DNA from 2 places in the Planotetraspora sp. GP83 genome. Region 1 is predicted to be linked to the other one. Evidence: riboswitches for the same ligand, from Rfam matches in the RefSeq annotation. Region 1 holds a riboswitch; the other holds the start of a gene.
What was found. A riboswitch is a leader RNA that binds a small molecule or an ion and turns the genes downstream of it on or off. The one in region 1 is predicted to bind glycine.

Region 1 (8,150 bases):
TGCAGCGTTTGCAGGACCGCGTCGCCGTCATCACGGGAGCGGGAAGCGGCATCGGGCTGGCCACGGCCCAGCGGTTCGCCCAGGAGGGCGCGAAGATCGTGGCCGTGGACCTCGACGAGGTGGCCGGCGCCAAGGTGGCCGACGAGGTCGGCGGCCTGTTCGTGAAGGCCGACGTGGCCAGCGAGGACGACGTCGTCCGGATGTACCAGACCGCGTTCGACGCGTTCGGAAGCGTCGACATCGCGTTCAACAACGCGGGGATCTCGCCGCCCGACGACGACTCCATCCTCGACACCGGCATCGACGCCTGGCGCCGGGTGCAGGAGGTCAACCTCACCAGCGTGTACCTGTGCTGCAAGCACGCCATCCCGTACATGCGGAGGCAGGGCAAGGGGTCGATCATCAACACCGCGTCGTTCGTGGCGGTGATGGGCTCGGCGACCTCGCAGATCTCGTACACGGCCTCCAAGGGCGGCGTCCTCGCCATGAGCCGGGAGCTGGGCGTCCAGTTCGCCCGAGAGGGCATCCGGGTGAACGCGCTCTGCCCCGGCCCGGTCGACACCCCGCTGCTGCGCGAACTGTTCGCCAAGGACCCCGAGCGGGCCCAGCGCCGCCTCGTCCACGTGCCGATCGGCCGGTTCGCCCGCGCCGAGGAGATCGCGGCCGCGGTCGCGTTCCTCGCCTCCGACGACTCCAGCTTCATCACCGCGTCGGAGTTCCTCGTCGACGGCGGCATCTCCGGCGCGTACGTCACCCCCCTTTAGGGCATGCCGGTTCTGTAGGACATCCAAGACAAGCCGGGCGGTGGCGGCGCTCGCCGCCACCCGGCCATCCGCCCGGCTTTCGCGATTTCGTCTGAACGAGGGAGAGCATGTCTCGGCCCGTCATCGGCATCACGTGTTACGTCGAACCCGCCAAGTTCACCGTGTGGGAGATGACGACCGCGCTGCTGCCGTACATGTACGTCGAGCACGTCACCCGGGCCGGCGGGCAGGCCGTCATCCTGCCGCCTGCCGGAGACCCGTCCGCGCTGGTCGAACGGCTCGACGGGCTGATCATCGCGGGCGGGGGCGACATCGATCCGGCGAGGTACGGCGCTCGCCCGCAAGAGCAGACCGGCTATGTCCGGAAATTTCGCGATGAGGCCGAGTTTGGGCTGATGGAGGCCGCTCTCGGCTCCGGCCTGCCGTTCCTCGGCATCTGCCGCGGGCTCCAGGTCCTCAACGTGGCCAGGGGCGGCACGCTCCACCAGCACCTCCCCGACGTGGTGGGCCACACCGCCCACTCCCCCGCCCCGGGGACCTTCGGCCGCGTCCCCGTACGGCTCTCGCCCGGCCTGGCCAAGGTCTACGACTCCGAGGACCTGACCCCCGCGCACTACCACCACCAGGCGGTCGACCGCCTCGGAGACGGGCTGGAAGTCACCGCCGAGTCTGACGACGGCACGATCGAGGCCGTCGGACTGCCCGGCCACCCCTTCGCCCTCGCCGTCCAGTGGCACCCCGAAGCCGACGAGGACGGTCCCCTCTTCCACGCCCTGATACGACACACCCGACACATTCGACACACACTCCCTGGCCTTACATCGAGCATCCAGCGCGGGGCTGATGAGCCGGTTCCGGCGAGAGACCACGCCCAAGGCCCGCCGGAAAGGGTGAGGAACGCACGGTTAGGGCGGAGGGATCTGAACCGCTAGGCTGGGCCGCACACCGGTGATCCCGTGCGGGAGAGCGTCCTGGCATCCGGTCAGGGCCCCTGAAGGAGCAAGCCCTCCCCGCGAACCTCTCAAGGAAAAGGACCGTGCGGGCCAGGTGACCTCTGGAAAGAAGGCACGTGCCGACGGTACGGCCTCGCCGAAGGTGAAAGTCCGGCAAAGAACGGGCGAAGCTCTCAGGCACCGATGACAGAGGGGGAGGATGCCCAATAGTCCGACGCAGCATCCGTCCTCCTGAGGTGCCGTTCATGTCCCGATCTACTCCGTTGCGTGAGGTCCATGAAAGCCTGGGCGCGACGCTTACCGACTTCGCCGGATGGCTGATGCCGCTCCGCTACGGCAGCGAGTCGGCCGAGCACAACGCCGTGCGGACCGCCGCGGGCCTCTTCGACCTGTCCCACATGGGGGAGATCTTCATCACCGGGCCGCAGGCGGGTGAGGCGCTCGACTACGCGCTGGTCGGGCACCTCAGCGTCCTGGACCCCGGCCGGGCCCGCTACACCATGATCGTGAACGAGGACGGCGGCGTCCTCGACGACCTGATCGTCTACCGGCTCGCAGGCGAGGAGTTCATGGTCGTCGCCAACGCGTCCAACTACGCCGCGGTCGCGGCGGCGCTGGCGGAGCGGGCCGCGCCGTACGACGCGCGGGTGGAGGACCGGTCCGACTCCTACGCGCTGGTCGCGGTGCAGGGACCCAACAGCACCCAGATCCTGCGCAAGCTGACCGACGCCGACCTGGACGGCCTCAAGTACTACGCGGGTCTCCCCGGCACCGTCGCCGGGTTCGAGGCCCTCATCGCCCGCACCGGGTACACCGGCGAGGACGGGTTCGAGCTGTTCGTCCGCGACGAGGACGCGGTGCCGCTCTGGAACGCGCTGGCCGAGGCGGGGGCCGGGCTGGGGCTCATCCCCGCCGGGCTGTCCGCCCGCGACACGCTGCGGCTGGAGGCCGGCATGCCGCTCTACGGCAACGAGCTGAGCGCGGACCTGACGCCGTTCGACGCAGGGCTCGGCCGCGTCGTGCGGTTCGACAAGCCTGGCGACTTCGTGGGCCGGGAGGCCCTGTCCTCGCGGGGTGGGGGCGATCGCCGGCTCGTCGGCCTGGTGGCGCGCGACCGCAGGGTGCCCCGCCACGGCTATCCCGTCACCCAGGACGGCGTGGTCGTCGGCGAGGTGACCAGCGGCGCCCCGTCGCAGACGCTCGGCAAGCCCATCGCCATGGCCTACGTGTCCGCGGCCGCTCTGGACGGCGGCGGGAGCCTGGCGGTCGACATCCGTGGTAGCCATGAACCGGTCGACGTCGTTGACCTGCCTTTCTACAGGAGGAGCAAGTGAGCAGCATTCCCGACGAGCTGAGCTACACCAAGGAGCACGAGTGGGTGGCCGGTCTCGATGACGGCCTCACCGTGACGGTGGGCATCACGGCGTACGCCGCCGAGCAGCTCGGCGACGTCGTCTACGTGCAGGTGCCCGAGGTGGGCGCCAGCGTCGCCGCCGGAGACGCGGTCGGCGAGGTCGAGTCGACGAAGTCGGTGAGCGACATCTTCGCCCCCGTCGGCGGCGAGGTCGTGGAGATCAACCCGGCCGTCGTGGACGACCCGTCGCTGGTCAACTCCGACCCGTACGGCGAGGGTTGGCTGTTCCGCGTCCGCATCGAGGAGGAGCCGGAGGACCTGCTGTCCTCGGCCGAGTACGGCGCGCTCACCGCGGCCGAGTCCTGACCCACTCTCCCCCGAAGGGCACCGATCAATGGCGATCAGTGTGTTCGACCTGTTCAAGGTGGGGATCGGGCCGTCCAGCTCGCACACTGGCGGCCCGATGGCGGCGGCGCACAAGTTCGCCCGCGGCCTCCGCGACGACGGCCTGTTGGAGAAGGTCGCCCGGGTCGAGGTCATCCTCTACGGCTCGCTCGGCCTGACCGGCAAGGGCCACGGCAGCGACAAGGCCGTCCTGCTGGGCCTGTCCGGTGAGAAGCCGGAGCTGGTCGACGTCGACGGCGTCGAGGACGCGCTGGCAGCCATGCGGTCACGGGGGACCGTCCTGCTGTACGGCTCGCGCGAGATCCCGTTCGTGGTGGGCGAGCACCTGATCTTCGAGCGGAAGCTGTCGCTGCCGCACCATCCGAACGGCATGCGCTTCACGGCCTTCTCCGGCTCCGGCTCCGGCTCCGGCTCCGACGGCACGCCGCTCCGGGAGAAGATCTACTACTCGGTCGGCGGTGGCTTCGTGGTGGACGAGAACGCGACGGGCGCCGACCGGATCAAGCCGGACGACACCGTCGTGCCGTACCCCTTCACGACCGCCGCCGGGCTCCTCGCCCACTGCGCCGACACCGGCCTGTCGATCTCCGGCCTGATGCTGGAGAACGAGAAGGCCTTCGGCCGTACGACCGAGGAGATTCGCGAGGGCCTGCTGCACCTGTGGTCGGTCATGGCGGAGTGCGTGCGGCGGGGCAGCACCCGCGAGGGCGTCCTGCCGGGCGGGTTGAAGGTGAAGCGGCGGGCCAACCAGCTCCAGCGCAGGCTCCAGAGCGAGACGGACGCCGATCCGCTCCGGGCGATGGACTGGGTCACGCTGTTCGCCCTCGCGGTCAACGAGGAGAACGCGGCGGGCGGCCGCATCGTCACGGCCCCCACGAACGGCGCGGCGGGGATCATCCCGGCCGTGCTGTCGTACTACACGAAGTTCGTCCCGGGAGCCGACGACGACGGGATCGTCCGGTTCCTGCTGACGGCCGGGGCCACCGGCGTCCTGTTCAAGGAGAACGCCTCGATCTCGGGGGCCGAGGTCGGCTGCCAGGGAGAGGTCGGCTCGGCCTGCTCGATGGCCGCCGCCGGGCTGACGGAGGTGCTGGGCGGCACCCCCGAGCAGGTGGAGAACGCCGCCGAGATCGGCATCGAGCACAACCTGGGCCTGACCTGCGACCCCATCGGCGGCCTCGTGCAGATCCCCTGCATCGAGCGGAACGCGGTGGCCTCCATCAAGGCGATCGCCGCCGCCAGGATCGCCCTGCGGGGGGACGGCCGCCACTTCGTGTCGCTCGACAAGGCCATCAAGACGATGCGCGACACCGGCCGGGACATGCTCGACAAGTACAAGGAGACCTCCCGCGGCGGCCTCGCCGTCAATGTCATCGAATGCTGACCCCACCCCTTCGGCGTGATCATGCACAGGGTCCCACCTTGGGCGCCTGACCTGCCCCTTCACCCGGCGTGATCATGCACAGGGTCCCGGGTCCCGGGCCCGGCCTGCCCCTCTCCCGCACGCGATCATGCACAAGTTCTCGCTCACGCCGCCTGACCTGCGGGGACATCCGGCGTGATCTGGCAGTCGTGTCTTATCCTGACTTCTCTTGATTCATACCGGCCCCCGACGTGAACCGCAGGAGCTGACCGTGACCTCGTTCCTGCGCACCCACGTGGTCTTCCTGGTCGCCCTCGCGGCCGGTGCGGCTCTGCGGGCGCTCGCCGTGCTCGGATACCGGCCCGCGCTCTGGTTCTGGGCCGACTCGTTCGCCTACCTCAGCTCGGCCCTCGACCTCCGGCCGCTGGAGTCGCGGCCGTCAGGCTACTCGCTGTTCCTGTGGCTACTCGGCCCGCTGCAGAGCGTCACGGCGGTCACGGTCGCCCAGCACCTGCTGGGGCTCGGCATCGCCACCTGCGTGTACGCCGTGCTGCGCCGCCGTACGAGACTGCCCGGGTGGGGCGCGGCGCTCGCGGCGGCGCCGGTGCTGCTCGACGCGCACCAGATCCAGCTCGAGCACCTCATCATGGCCGACCTGCTGTTCACCGCCCTCGTCGTCGCGGCGGTGACGGTGCTCCTGTGGCGCCCCCGGCCGTCGCCGCGGACGGTGGTCGTGGCGCTGATCCTGCTGGCCCTCGCCACGGTGACCAGGACCGTCGGGCTGCCGCTGATCGCCGTCGCGCTGGTCGCCGTCATGCTGATGCTGGGAAGGGCGGGCTGGAGGTCCGCGCTGGCCGGTCTCGCCGCCGCGTCGGTGGTGCTCGGGGGCTACGCGGTCTGGTTCCACAGCGCGTACGGGTCGTACGGCATGGGCGGCAGCGGCTTGTGGCTGTGGTCGCGCACGATGACGTTCGCCGACTGCGCGGCGATGCACCCGCCTCGGGAACTGGCCGTCCTCTGCCCGTCCGAACCCCGGCTGGCGGCTCCCGCGTACATCTGGGACGCCCATTCACCGATCCAGGGCGCGGGGGCGGACCGGGAGAGGCTGGCGGGCGAGTTCGCCTCGCTGGCGATCCGCAGCCAGCCCGCCGACTTCCTGCTGACCGGGTTGCGCGACTCACTGTGGGCCTTCGAATGGGATCGCCGGGTCTATCCCTCACCCGGACCGCAGAGCGCGTACGTCTTCCCGGACACCGCCAAGCCGTTCACGCCGAAGGTCGCCTCCGCGGGCCGTACGGCGACGCGGCTCACCGTGGCCTACCAGGGCACGACCGGGGCCACGCGGATCGTCGAGCCGTACGCCGGCCTGCTGCGCGCCTACCAGCGGCAGGGGTTCGTGCGAGGCCCGCTGCTGGCGGCGATCCTCCTGGTGGGGCTCGGCGGGCTGATCGCGCGGCGGTGGGCCGCGCTGCTCCCCTGGGCCGCCGCGATGACGCTGCTCTTCCTGCCGCCGCTCATCGCCGCGTTCGACCACCGCTACGTGGTGCCGGTCGTGCCGCTCGCCTGCCTCGCCGCCGGGCTGGCCTTCGGGCCCCGGCTGAAGACGGCGGCCACGGGGGCGCGGAGACGGTCAGCGGCGGCGGACGTGCACCCTGACGAGCGCGGGCATGTCCTGCCGGTCGACGGCCCCGCGCACGCGTGAGATCGCCTGGCCGTCGAGACGGCCGATCACCTCGTGCAGATCGGCGCGGCGCAGGAGCGAGACCGAGACCCGCATCCTCTTGTCCCCCACCAGCCTGACCTGGATCCTGCCGACGTCCTCGATCCCCTTGAGCGCGACGCCCAGCATCGCGGTGCCCGTTCCGGTACGGCTGCCGCAACGCCCCCAGCCCAGAGCGACCAACAGCCATCGGGTCGTGACCAGGGCCAGCAGCATGGCGACGGCCGCGGCGAGGGGGCGGGCCCAGGCGTTCTGAGCGAAGAAGGAGCCCAGGTCGGCGAGCCGGACCCTGGGATGGTCCTCCCTGGCGGCCAGCGCGCAGACGCCCCCGGCGAGCAGTGCCAGCCCCACCAGGGCGATCCCGATGCGGTTTCCCACGTGCGGGCGCATCGTCAGGTCCTCCTCCTGCGCAGCCGTACGACCACCTCGTGACGGCACTGCGGGCCGAGGCCGGACAGCTGGTCCCCGACCGCCGCGCCGACCTCGCGCAGCGACTCGCCGGTGCGCTTGGTGTCGGTGAGCACGATCACCTCGATCTGCCTGCGGCGGATCCGCACCCGGGCACGCTTCACTCCGTCGACGGCCTCGGCGGCGCCGGAGAGCGTCCTGCGCAGGCCGCTTCGCGTCAGCCCCATGACGAGCAGCGGGTCCGTCGCCTCCAGGGGCACCAGGCGGGGCCGGCCGGGCAGGACGGCGAGAGCCACCAGGCCCGCTCCGGCGACGATCACTGCGGCGGCGGTTCCTGGAACGGCCGGGTCGCCCAAGGTCAGCGAGAGAAGGCGGCGAAGCGGCGGCCACACGGCGGGCGAGCCGAACATGGCCGCGATGATCTCGACCGTCACGGCCCAGGCACAGGCCGAGAGCGCCGCCGCCACCAGGATCCCGGCGGGCGTACGGCCTGGCCGCAGAGCACGTACGGCATGGCGCCGGACGGCCCTCCGGCTCTCTCTCACGCCCCTGGCCGGGGAACCCGCGAAGATCTCCTGGACGACGCTCACCAGCCGCTCACCCCTCCCGAGCACCGCGTCGGGTCCGGTCCGTAGTCACCTGCCCATGAGTACACGGCGTGGGGCTTCGACGTGGCGATCACCCGCGCTCTTGCGCGATCGTGAAGCGTCGCTACCAGACTTTTTGCCGTCGCGCCGTTAACATGAATAGTGCTCATGTAATTCGCCCGGAGGGGACTAGGCTGCCGCCATGGACGACCGACAGCGTCTCGACAGGACCACGGCCGAGCTGGAACCCCCCTTCGCGGTCGTCGATATGGACGCGCTGCGGTCGAACGCCGCCGACATGGTGCGGCGGGCTCACGGGAAGCCGATCCGCGTGGCGAGCAAGTCGATCCGCAGCCGAGCGATCCTGGAGCGGGTGCTGGCCATGGACGGCTTCGCCGGGATCATGGCCTTCACGCTGCCCGAGGCGCTGTGGCTGGTCTCCACCGGGCTGCGTGACGTGCTCGTGGCATATCCGACAGTGGACAGGGCGGCCCTGCGGGCCCTCGGCTCCGACGAGCGCGCGGCCCGTGAGATCACGGTGATGGTGGACTCCCCCGGCCACCTGGATCTCATCGAGAGCCTGGGGCTCGCCCACC
Region 2 (8,150 bases), on a different contig from region 1:
GCCGCCGAGGGCTACCGCCTGGACACCACCGACGGCGTCCGGGTGGTCGAGGAGGACGGGAGCTGGGCCCTGGTCCTGCCCGATCCCGCCGAGGCGGTCACCCACCTCTGGGCCGAGGGCCACGACGTGGACACCGCCCAGGCCATCCTCGAACGCTGGGCCCGGGTAGTGGAACAGGCCGCCGGCTCCCAATAACCCCCCTCCCTTCGTCCGTGATCGTCTCGGGGCGCCCTTCCGGCGTTTCGTGTTTGACAGTAAATGACCGGTCGTCTAGCATCTTTGTAGACCGGTCGTCTATGACCGGCGGACCGGCTTCTACCTGCAAAGGACAGTGTTAACGTGACAACCATGGGTAGCGATCGTGGACAGAAGGTCGCTGTGATCACCGGAGCGTCCCAGGGCATCGGCGCCGCCCTGATCGACGCGTTCCGCGGACTCGGCTACGGGGTCGTCGCCACGTCACGCTCGATCACGCCCTCCACGGACGCGGACGTCGTGACCGTGCGGGGCGACATCGCGGAGGCGGCCACGGCCGACCGGGTGGTCGCCGAGGCGCTGGGCCGCTTCGGCCGCATCGACACCTTGGTCAACAACGCCGGCATCTTCATCGCCAAGCCGTTCACGGACTACACCGAGGACGACTTCGCGGCGGTGCTCGGCGTGAACCTCGCGGGGTTCTTCCACATCACCCAGCGCGTTCTGGGCCCGATGGCCGAGCGGGGGAGCGGCCACATCGTCAACATCACGACCAGCTTCGTGGACCATCCCAACTCCAGCGTGCCGTCCGTGCTCGCCTCGCTGACCAAGGGCGGGCTGGCCTCGGCCACGAAGTCGCTGGCCATCGAGTACGCGAAGCGGGGCGTGCGAGTGAACGCCGTCTCGCCCGGGGTCATCAAGACCCCGATGCACCCCGCCGAGACCCATGAGACGCTCGCCGGCCTGCACCCCGTCGGCCGGATGGGCGAGATCGGCGACATCGTCGACGGCGTGGTCTTCCTCGAGTCGGCGCCTTTCGTGACCGGCGAGATCCTCCACATCGACGGCGGCCAGAGCGCCGGGCACTGACCCATGCCCGCACGTGCCTGGCACGTGCCCGCACGACCGGCGCCCGCGAGAACCCGGCTGACGCCGGTCGCGGGCGCCGTCGCAATGTAAACAGTGTGGCAGGATGGACCTTGAACGGTTGTGGGTTGTAGCGTTGGTCAGTCCACGCCCAGCGACGCTTCTTGACCTTTGTCCCTGATCAGCGTAAGTTGCGGCATTCGCAGTCTGAGCAAGTCGTGAGAGAGGCCGAGCCGATCGATGCCCAGCGTCTACTGCACGCAGTGCGGTCATGCCAACCCCGAGGATGCCCGTTTCTGTTCACGATGCGGTTCGCCGCTGAGCGCTCCGGCGCCCGTCGCTCCTGACACGACCTCGACGATCTCGCTCGAGGCGCTGGATAGTGAGACGGGCCAGACGCTTCTGCCGGACAGGTCGGCCGTCGAGCAGCTCCCTCCGGGGACCGCGCTTCTGGTCGTGATGCGCGGGCCGAACGCGGGCAGCCGCTTTCTGCTCGACAGTGACCTCACTACGGCGGGTCGCCACCCGGAAAGCGACATTTTCCTGGACGATGTGACCGTGTCCAGGAGGCACGTGGAGTTCTACCGGCGCGGTGGCCAGTTCACCGTCCGTGATGTCGGAAGCCTGAACGGCACCTACGTCAACCGTGAGCGGATCGAGGAGTTCCCGCTCGCGGGCGGAGACGAGGTGCAGATCGGAAAGTTCCGGCTGGTGTTCCTCACACGTGGCCCTGGAGGGCCATGATCGGTGAGGAGGGGGAGTCATGAGCGCGCAGGCCGTACGGGCGTTCATGAGCATCGGGGAGGTGCTCGCGCTTCTGCAGGGCGAGTTCCCCGACGTGACGATCTCCAAGATCCGGTTTCTGGAGGGTGAGGGGCTCATCGAGCCGCAGCGGAGCCCGTCGGGGTACCGCAAGTTCACCCACAACGACGTCGAGCGCCTGCGCTACATCCTCACCGCGCAACGTGACCACTACCTCCCGCTCCGGGTGATCAAGGATCATCTCGACGAGCAGGCCACCCGCCCGCGGGCCGTGCCCGGGGAGGCCCCTGCCGTACGGCTGAGCAGGGAGGAGCTGATCGAGGCCGCTGGGATCGACGAGGATACCCTGTCGGAGCTGGAGAGCTTCGGCCTCGTGGCCGAGGTGGCCCGCCAGTACGACGCCGACGCCCTGCAGGTGGCCCGCAGCGTGGGCGCTCTGGCCCGGTTCGGCCTGCACGCGCGGCACCTGCGGGCGGTCAAGGCGGCGGTCGAGCGGGAGGCCGGTCTGGTGGAGCAGGCGGTGGCGCCGTTGCTGCGCCGCCGGGCTCCGGGGGCGGTCGATCAGGCGGGGGAGACGGCCCGGGAGATCTCCGGACTTCTCCAGGAATTGCACACCGCATTACTTCGTGGCAGTGTTCGCGGCGTTCTGGGACGGTAAGGGGGCGCTGATGGGGCGGTGACCGGCTCACTCGCTCCCTCGCGGTGTTACGTTGAATGCCAGGTGATATGCCGCGACGCTTTGAGACGGAGTCGCCCGTGTTGCAGATGGAGGTCGTGGGGGTTCGCGTTGAGATGCCCTCCAACCAGCCGATCGTTCTCCTGAAGGAGACGAGCGGTGATCGGTACCTGCCGATCTGGATCGGCATGACCGAGGCGACCGCTATCGCGCTCGCGCAGGCGGAGGAGCCGCCGCCCCGGCCGCTGACCCATGACCTGTTCCGTGATGTGCTGGAGGCGTTGGGGGTGCGGCTGCGCACCGTCAACATCGTCGCGCTGCGGGACGGGATCTTCTTCGCGGATCTGGTGTTCTCGAACGGCGTAGAGGTGAGCGCCCGTCCCTCGGACTCGATCGCGCTGGCGTTGCGGACGGGGGCGACGATCTACGCCAGTGAGGACGTGGTCCAGGAGGCGGGGGTGAGCATGCCCGACGACCAGGAGGACGAGGTGGAGAAGTTCCGGGAGTTCCTGGACAACATCACCCCGGAGGACTTCGGCCGCGCGGGCTGACGGCGGGTGGAGTCCGGGGTTGATTTCGGGAGATAACGCTTCACGACGCGCCGTGCGGGGTCGTTGACTGAAAATGGCCCCGGTCCTACGGTGCAAGGGAAACCACGGTTGTAATTCACGAACCCCCAGATCAGACCGTGGGATGAGAGAAAGCCGGAGGTCCGCAGTGGCGGTCAGCAGCGGCGAGGGTAAGTCGGCCGGCCAGCATGACCCGGTTCGGCAGTCGGCGCGGGAGCGTGCCGGCGAGCAGGGCCTGCTGTTCGACGAGCAGCCGGCGGCGCTGCCCGAGAATGTCGGCTACCGGGGCCCCACGGCGTGCGCGGCGGCCGGCATCACCTACCGGCAGCTCGACTACTGGGCGCGCACCGAGCTGGTCCTGCCGACGATAAGAGCCGCGCAGGGCTCGGGATCGCAGCGCCTGTACAGCTTCCGCGACATCCTCGTCCTCAAGGTGGTCAAGCGGCTCCTCGACACCGGGGTGTCCCTTCAGCAGATACGCACCGCCGTACAGCACCTGCGTGACCGCGGGGTCAACGACCTCGCCCAGATCACCCTGATGAGCGACGGGGTCAGCGTCTACGAGTGCACGTCGGCGGACGAGGTGATCGACCTCCTGCAGGGCGGGCAGGGCGTGTTCGGCATCGCGCTCGGGCGGGTCTGGCGCGAGGTGGAGGGGTCGCTCGCCGAGCTCCCCGGTGAGCGCGCCGAGACGGAGTCCGACCCGGAGGGAGATCATCCGGCGGACGAGCTGGCCCGCCGCAGGAAGGCCCGCAAGACCGGCTGAGGGCCCGGCGAGACCTCCTGGAGCCCCCTGAGCGGCCTCTGGAGCAAGGGGGCGTCAGTCCCGATCCGGGGCACCCGGTAGAGTGAGGAACGCCGACGACCTCGTGCGGGAGAGTCCCCTTTGACAGGGGCGCCGAAGGAGCAAACCTCCCCGGAATCTCTCAGGCATCCGGTACCGCACGGACGAGGCGACTCTGAAAAGCAGGCGCACCAGCCAGGTGGGGCCTCACCGAAGGGGAAAGCCAGGTCCGTCGTGGCCCGGTGAAGCTCTCAGGTCCGATGACAGAGGGGGAGACCGCAAAAGCGACCGGCTGTGCCGTGGGGCACGGCGGGCGCGTAGGTCTCGACCCGTCCTGGAGGCCCCTGTCATGACCGATCGGTCCCCGCTCAGCGACCTTTCCGCCCCGCCTTTCGCGACCCGTCACATCGGCCCGTCCGACGCCGAGCAGGCGCGGATGCTGGAGGCCGTCGGCTACGAGTCGGTGGCCGATCTGGTGGCGGTCGCCGTACCCGAGGCCATCCGCACGAGCGGCCCGCTGGGCCTGCCGGAGGCGGTGAACGAGGCCGAGGCGCTGGCCGAGCTGCGGGCTCTGGCGGGCCGCAACCGGGTGCTCACCTCCATGATCGGCCTCGGCTACCACGACACGATCACGCCGGGAGTCGTGCTCCGCAACGTGCTGGAGAACCCGGGCTGGTACACCGCGTACACGCCCTACCAGCCGGAGATCTCCCAGGGGCGGCTGGAGGCGCTGCTCAACTTCCAGACCGTCATCACCGACCTGACCGGGCTCGACGTGGCGGGGGCCTCCCTGCTGGACGAGGCCACGGCCGCGGCCGAGGCGATGACGCTGGCCCGCCGGGCGAGCAAGGCGAAGACCAACGTCTTCGTGGTGGACGCCGACGCGCTGCCGCAGACGAAGGCCGTGCTGGCGACCCGGGCCGAGCCGCTCGGCATCACGCTCGTCGAGTCCGATCTCGCGGGAGACCTGCCCGAGTGCTTCGGGGTGCTGGTGCAGTATCCGGGCGCGAGCGGCCGGGTGGCGGGCTTCCGCGCCCTCAGCGAGCGGGCGCACGCCCAGGGGGCGCAGGTGATCGCCGCGGCCGACCTGCTGGCGCTGACGCTCCTGGCCGCCCCCGGCGAACTGGGCGCCGACATCGCGATCGGCTCGTCCCAGCGCTTCGGTGTGCCGTTCGGCTACGGCGGCCCGCACGCCGCGTACATGGCCGTCCGCGAGGGGCTGCAGCGGCAGATGCCGGGCCGCCTGGTGGGCGTCTCGGTGGACGCCGACGGCCGGCCCGCCTACCGGCTGGCCCTGCAGACGCGGGAGCAGCACATCCGCCGGGAGAAGGCCACGAGCAACATCTGCACCGCGCAGGTCCTGCTCGCCGTGCTGGCCTCGATGTACGCCGTCTACCACGGCCCGGACGGGCTGCGGCGGATCGCCCAGCGGGCCCACCGCCACGCCGTCGTCCTCGCTGCCGGGCTGCGGGAGATCGGCGTCGAGGTGGTCCACGAGGACTTCTTCGACACCGTGCTCGCCCGGGTGCCCGGACGCGCGGCCGAGGTCGTCAAGGCGGCCGCCGCGGCGGGGATCAACCTCCGCCACGTGGACGGCGACCACGTGGCCGTCGCCTGTGACGAGAAGACCACCACGGCCCACCTCGGCGCGGTCTGGACGGCGTTCGGCGGTTCGGAGATCGTCGTGGACGACGTCGACCGGGCGACTCCGGACGCGCTGCCCGCCGAGCTGGTGCGGGTCTCCTGCTTCATGACCCATCCGGTGTTCCACTCCTACCACTCCGAGACGGCGATGCTGCGCTATCTCCGGAGACTTCAGGACAAGGACATCGCGCTGGACCGGTCGATGATCCCGCTGGGCTCGTGCACGATGAAGCTCAACGCGACCACCGAGATGGAGCCGATCACCTGGCCGGAGTTCGCCCAGATCCACCCCTTCGTCCCCGTCGAGCAGGCCCAGGGCTACGTGGAGCTCATCGAGACCCTCGAAGGGTGGCTGGCCGAGGTCACCGGCTATGACCGGGTGTCGATCCAGCCGAACGCGGGCTCCCAGGGCGAGTTCGCGGGGCTGCTGGCCATCCGCGGCTACCACCGTGGCCGGGGCGAGTCCGGCCGGGACGTCTGCCTCATCCCGTCGTCCGCCCACGGGACCAACGCCGCCAGCGCCGTCATGGCGGGCATGCGGGTCGTCGTGGTGGCCTGCGACGACAACGGCAACGTCGACCTGGACGACCTCTCCGCCAAGATCGACAAGCACCGCGACGCGCTCGCCGCGATCATGGTGACCTACCCGTCGACCCACGGCGTGTACGAGGAGACGATCGTCGAGATCTGCGACCGGATCCACGAGGCCGGGGGGCAGGTCTACGTCGACGGCGCCAACCTGAACGCGCTGGTCGGCCTGGCCAAGCTGGGCGAGTTCGGCGCGGACGTCTCCCATCTCAACCTGCACAAGACCTTCTGCATCCCGCACGGCGGGGGCGGCCCCGGCGTGGGCCCGGTCGCGGTCAAGGCCCACCTCGCCGATCACCTTCCCGCGCACGTGTCGGCCGCGCCGTACGGCTCGGCGGGCATCCTGCCGATCTCCTGGGCGTACGTCAGGATGATGGGCGGCGAGGGGCTGCGCCAGGCGACCGAGCAGGCCATCCTGTCGGCCAACTACCTGGCCAGGCGCCTCGCGCCGCACTACCCGGTCCTCTACACCGGGCGCGACGGCCTGGTGGCCCACGAGTGCATCGTCGACCTGCGGCAGATCACCAAGGAGACCGGCGTCACCGTGGACGACGTCGCCAAGCGCCTGGTGGACTACGGCTTCCACGCCCCGACCATGTCGTTCCCCGTGGCCGGCACCCTGATGATCGAGCCGACCGAGAGCGAGGACCTGGCCGAGCTCGACCGTTTCGTGGACGCGATGATCGCCATCCGCGGCGAGATCGCCCGCGTGGCGTCGGGCGAGTACGACAAGGTGGACAACCCGCTCAGGAACGCCCCGCACACGGCCGACTGCCTCGTCGCCGACGAGTGGCCGCACGCGTACTCCCGCACCGTGGCCGCCTATCCGGTGCCCACGCTGCGCGACAACAAGTACTGGTCGCCGGTGCGCCGCATCGACCAGGCCTACGGCGACCGCAACCTCGTGTGCTCCTGCCCGCCTCTGGAGGCTTACGAGGACTGAGTCACCGCCGCCGCGACCGGATGAGCACAAGGACCCCTTCATCGGCGTGACCGGTTGCGCATGTGACTCCCGCGAAGGGGCCGGGATCGTTAGGATCTTGGTGATCGTTCCTCATCACTCCTGATCCCATGCGAGGCCCCTCATGACGGCCATCGATCCCCTCCAACACGGTCTGGGGCGGCGCATCGACCAGGCGCGCCGGCTCGCCGAGACGGGCGATCTGGACGCCGCGGCGGCGATCTTCGCGGAGCTCGCCGCCGACGCCGGCGCGCCCGACCAGGCCGACGCCGCGCTCGGCCTGTCCGTCGTCGCCGAGCGCATGGCGGAGCAGTTGCTGGCCGAGGGGGAGCCGGGGCAGGCCGCCGACGTGCTGTTACAGGCCCTGTCGGTGGGCGGCGTGGCCGACGCGGCCCGCCTGCGGGTGCTCCTCGGCATCGCGCATCTGGAGATGGCGTGCGGCGAGTTCGCCGGGGCGGTGGAGGAAGGGCGCTGGGAGGAGGGCGGCGCCGAGACGGGCGCGCTCGCGATCGAGCTGCTCGCCCGGACGCTGCCCCTGCGCGGCCGCGACGCCGACGCCGAAACCGTCTGGCGCTACGGGCTGGACCACCCCGACAGGGTCCTCGCCGAGCAGGTGCGGCTCCGCCTCACTCGCGACGTGCGCCCCGCCGTGCCCGGCCCCGTCGCCGCGCCTGTTACTGAGCCCGGCACTGACTGAGGCGGCGGCCGTGCGAATCGGCGGCCGGATCAGCGGCCGGAGCGCCGGCTGAGGGCGTAGGCCAGGTTGACGGCGACGATTCCGCCCCAGGCCAGGACGAGCCCGGTGGTTGCGGCGTTTGCGACAGCGATGCCTGTCAGGGGGATGCCGATGCCGAGCGACCCGAGCGCCACGCCGACGGCCGCGTCCTTCCGCGGCGGCTGCTGCGGCCGGTGGAAGGTCTGGGCGGCCACCTCGTTGCGCACCCGCGCGGCGATCTCCACGTCGAGCTTGTCGAGGAACGAGTCGACCAGCGCGTCCTCGTATTCGGGGCCGAGCTCGCGCCGGGTCGCGATGATCGCCCGGAGGTCCTCCCGCGTGGACGGCGCCGGCTGGTGCGTCGGTGGCGGCATCGGCGGCGTCATGGA

Region 2: it holds a riboswitch for glycine, as region 1 does, so the genes downstream of both, gcvP (aminomethyl-transferring glycine dehydrogenase) here and gcvT (glycine cleavage system aminomethyltransferase GcvT) in region 1, are expected to answer to the same signal.

What each region holds. Positions count from the first base shown of each region.
Region 1 covers NZ_JBGCBZ010000010.1:213,636-221,785, reverse strand. The annotation lists gene ABH927_RS16730 (3-oxoacyl-ACP reductase) at 1-764, shown strand, start outside; gene ABH927_RS16725 (gamma-glutamyl-gamma-aminobutyrate hydrolase family protein) at 872-1,696, shown strand; glycine riboswitch at 1,714-1,811, shown strand; gene gcvT (glycine cleavage system aminomethyltransferase GcvT) at 1,963-3,051, shown strand; gene gcvH (glycine cleavage system protein GcvH) at 3,048-3,437, shown strand; gene ABH927_RS16710 (L-serine ammonia-lyase) at 3,466-4,860, shown strand; gene ABH927_RS16705 (hypothetical protein) at 5,111-6,541, shown strand; gene ABH927_RS16700 (hypothetical protein) at 6,470-6,949, opposite strand; gene ABH927_RS16695 (DUF6286 domain-containing protein) at 6,952-7,557, opposite strand; gene ABH927_RS16690 (amino acid deaminase/aldolase) at 7,757-8,150, shown strand, end outside.
Region 2 covers NZ_JBGCBZ010000001.1:55,439-63,588, forward strand. The annotation lists gene ABH927_RS00220 (sugar phosphate nucleotidyltransferase) at 1-195, shown strand, start outside; gene ABH927_RS00225 (SDR family NAD(P)-dependent oxidoreductase) at 349-1,065, shown strand; gene ABH927_RS00230 (FHA domain-containing protein) at 1,303-1,806, shown strand; gene ABH927_RS00235 (MerR family transcriptional regulator) at 1,826-2,482, shown strand; gene ABH927_RS00240 (bifunctional nuclease family protein) at 2,581-3,051, shown strand; gene ABH927_RS00245 (MerR family transcriptional regulator) at 3,218-3,835, shown strand; glycine riboswitch at 3,932-4,022, shown strand; gene gcvP (aminomethyl-transferring glycine dehydrogenase) at 4,203-7,028, shown strand; gene ABH927_RS00255 (hypothetical protein) at 7,171-7,743, shown strand; gene ABH927_RS00260 (hypothetical protein) at 7,773-8,150, opposite strand, start outside.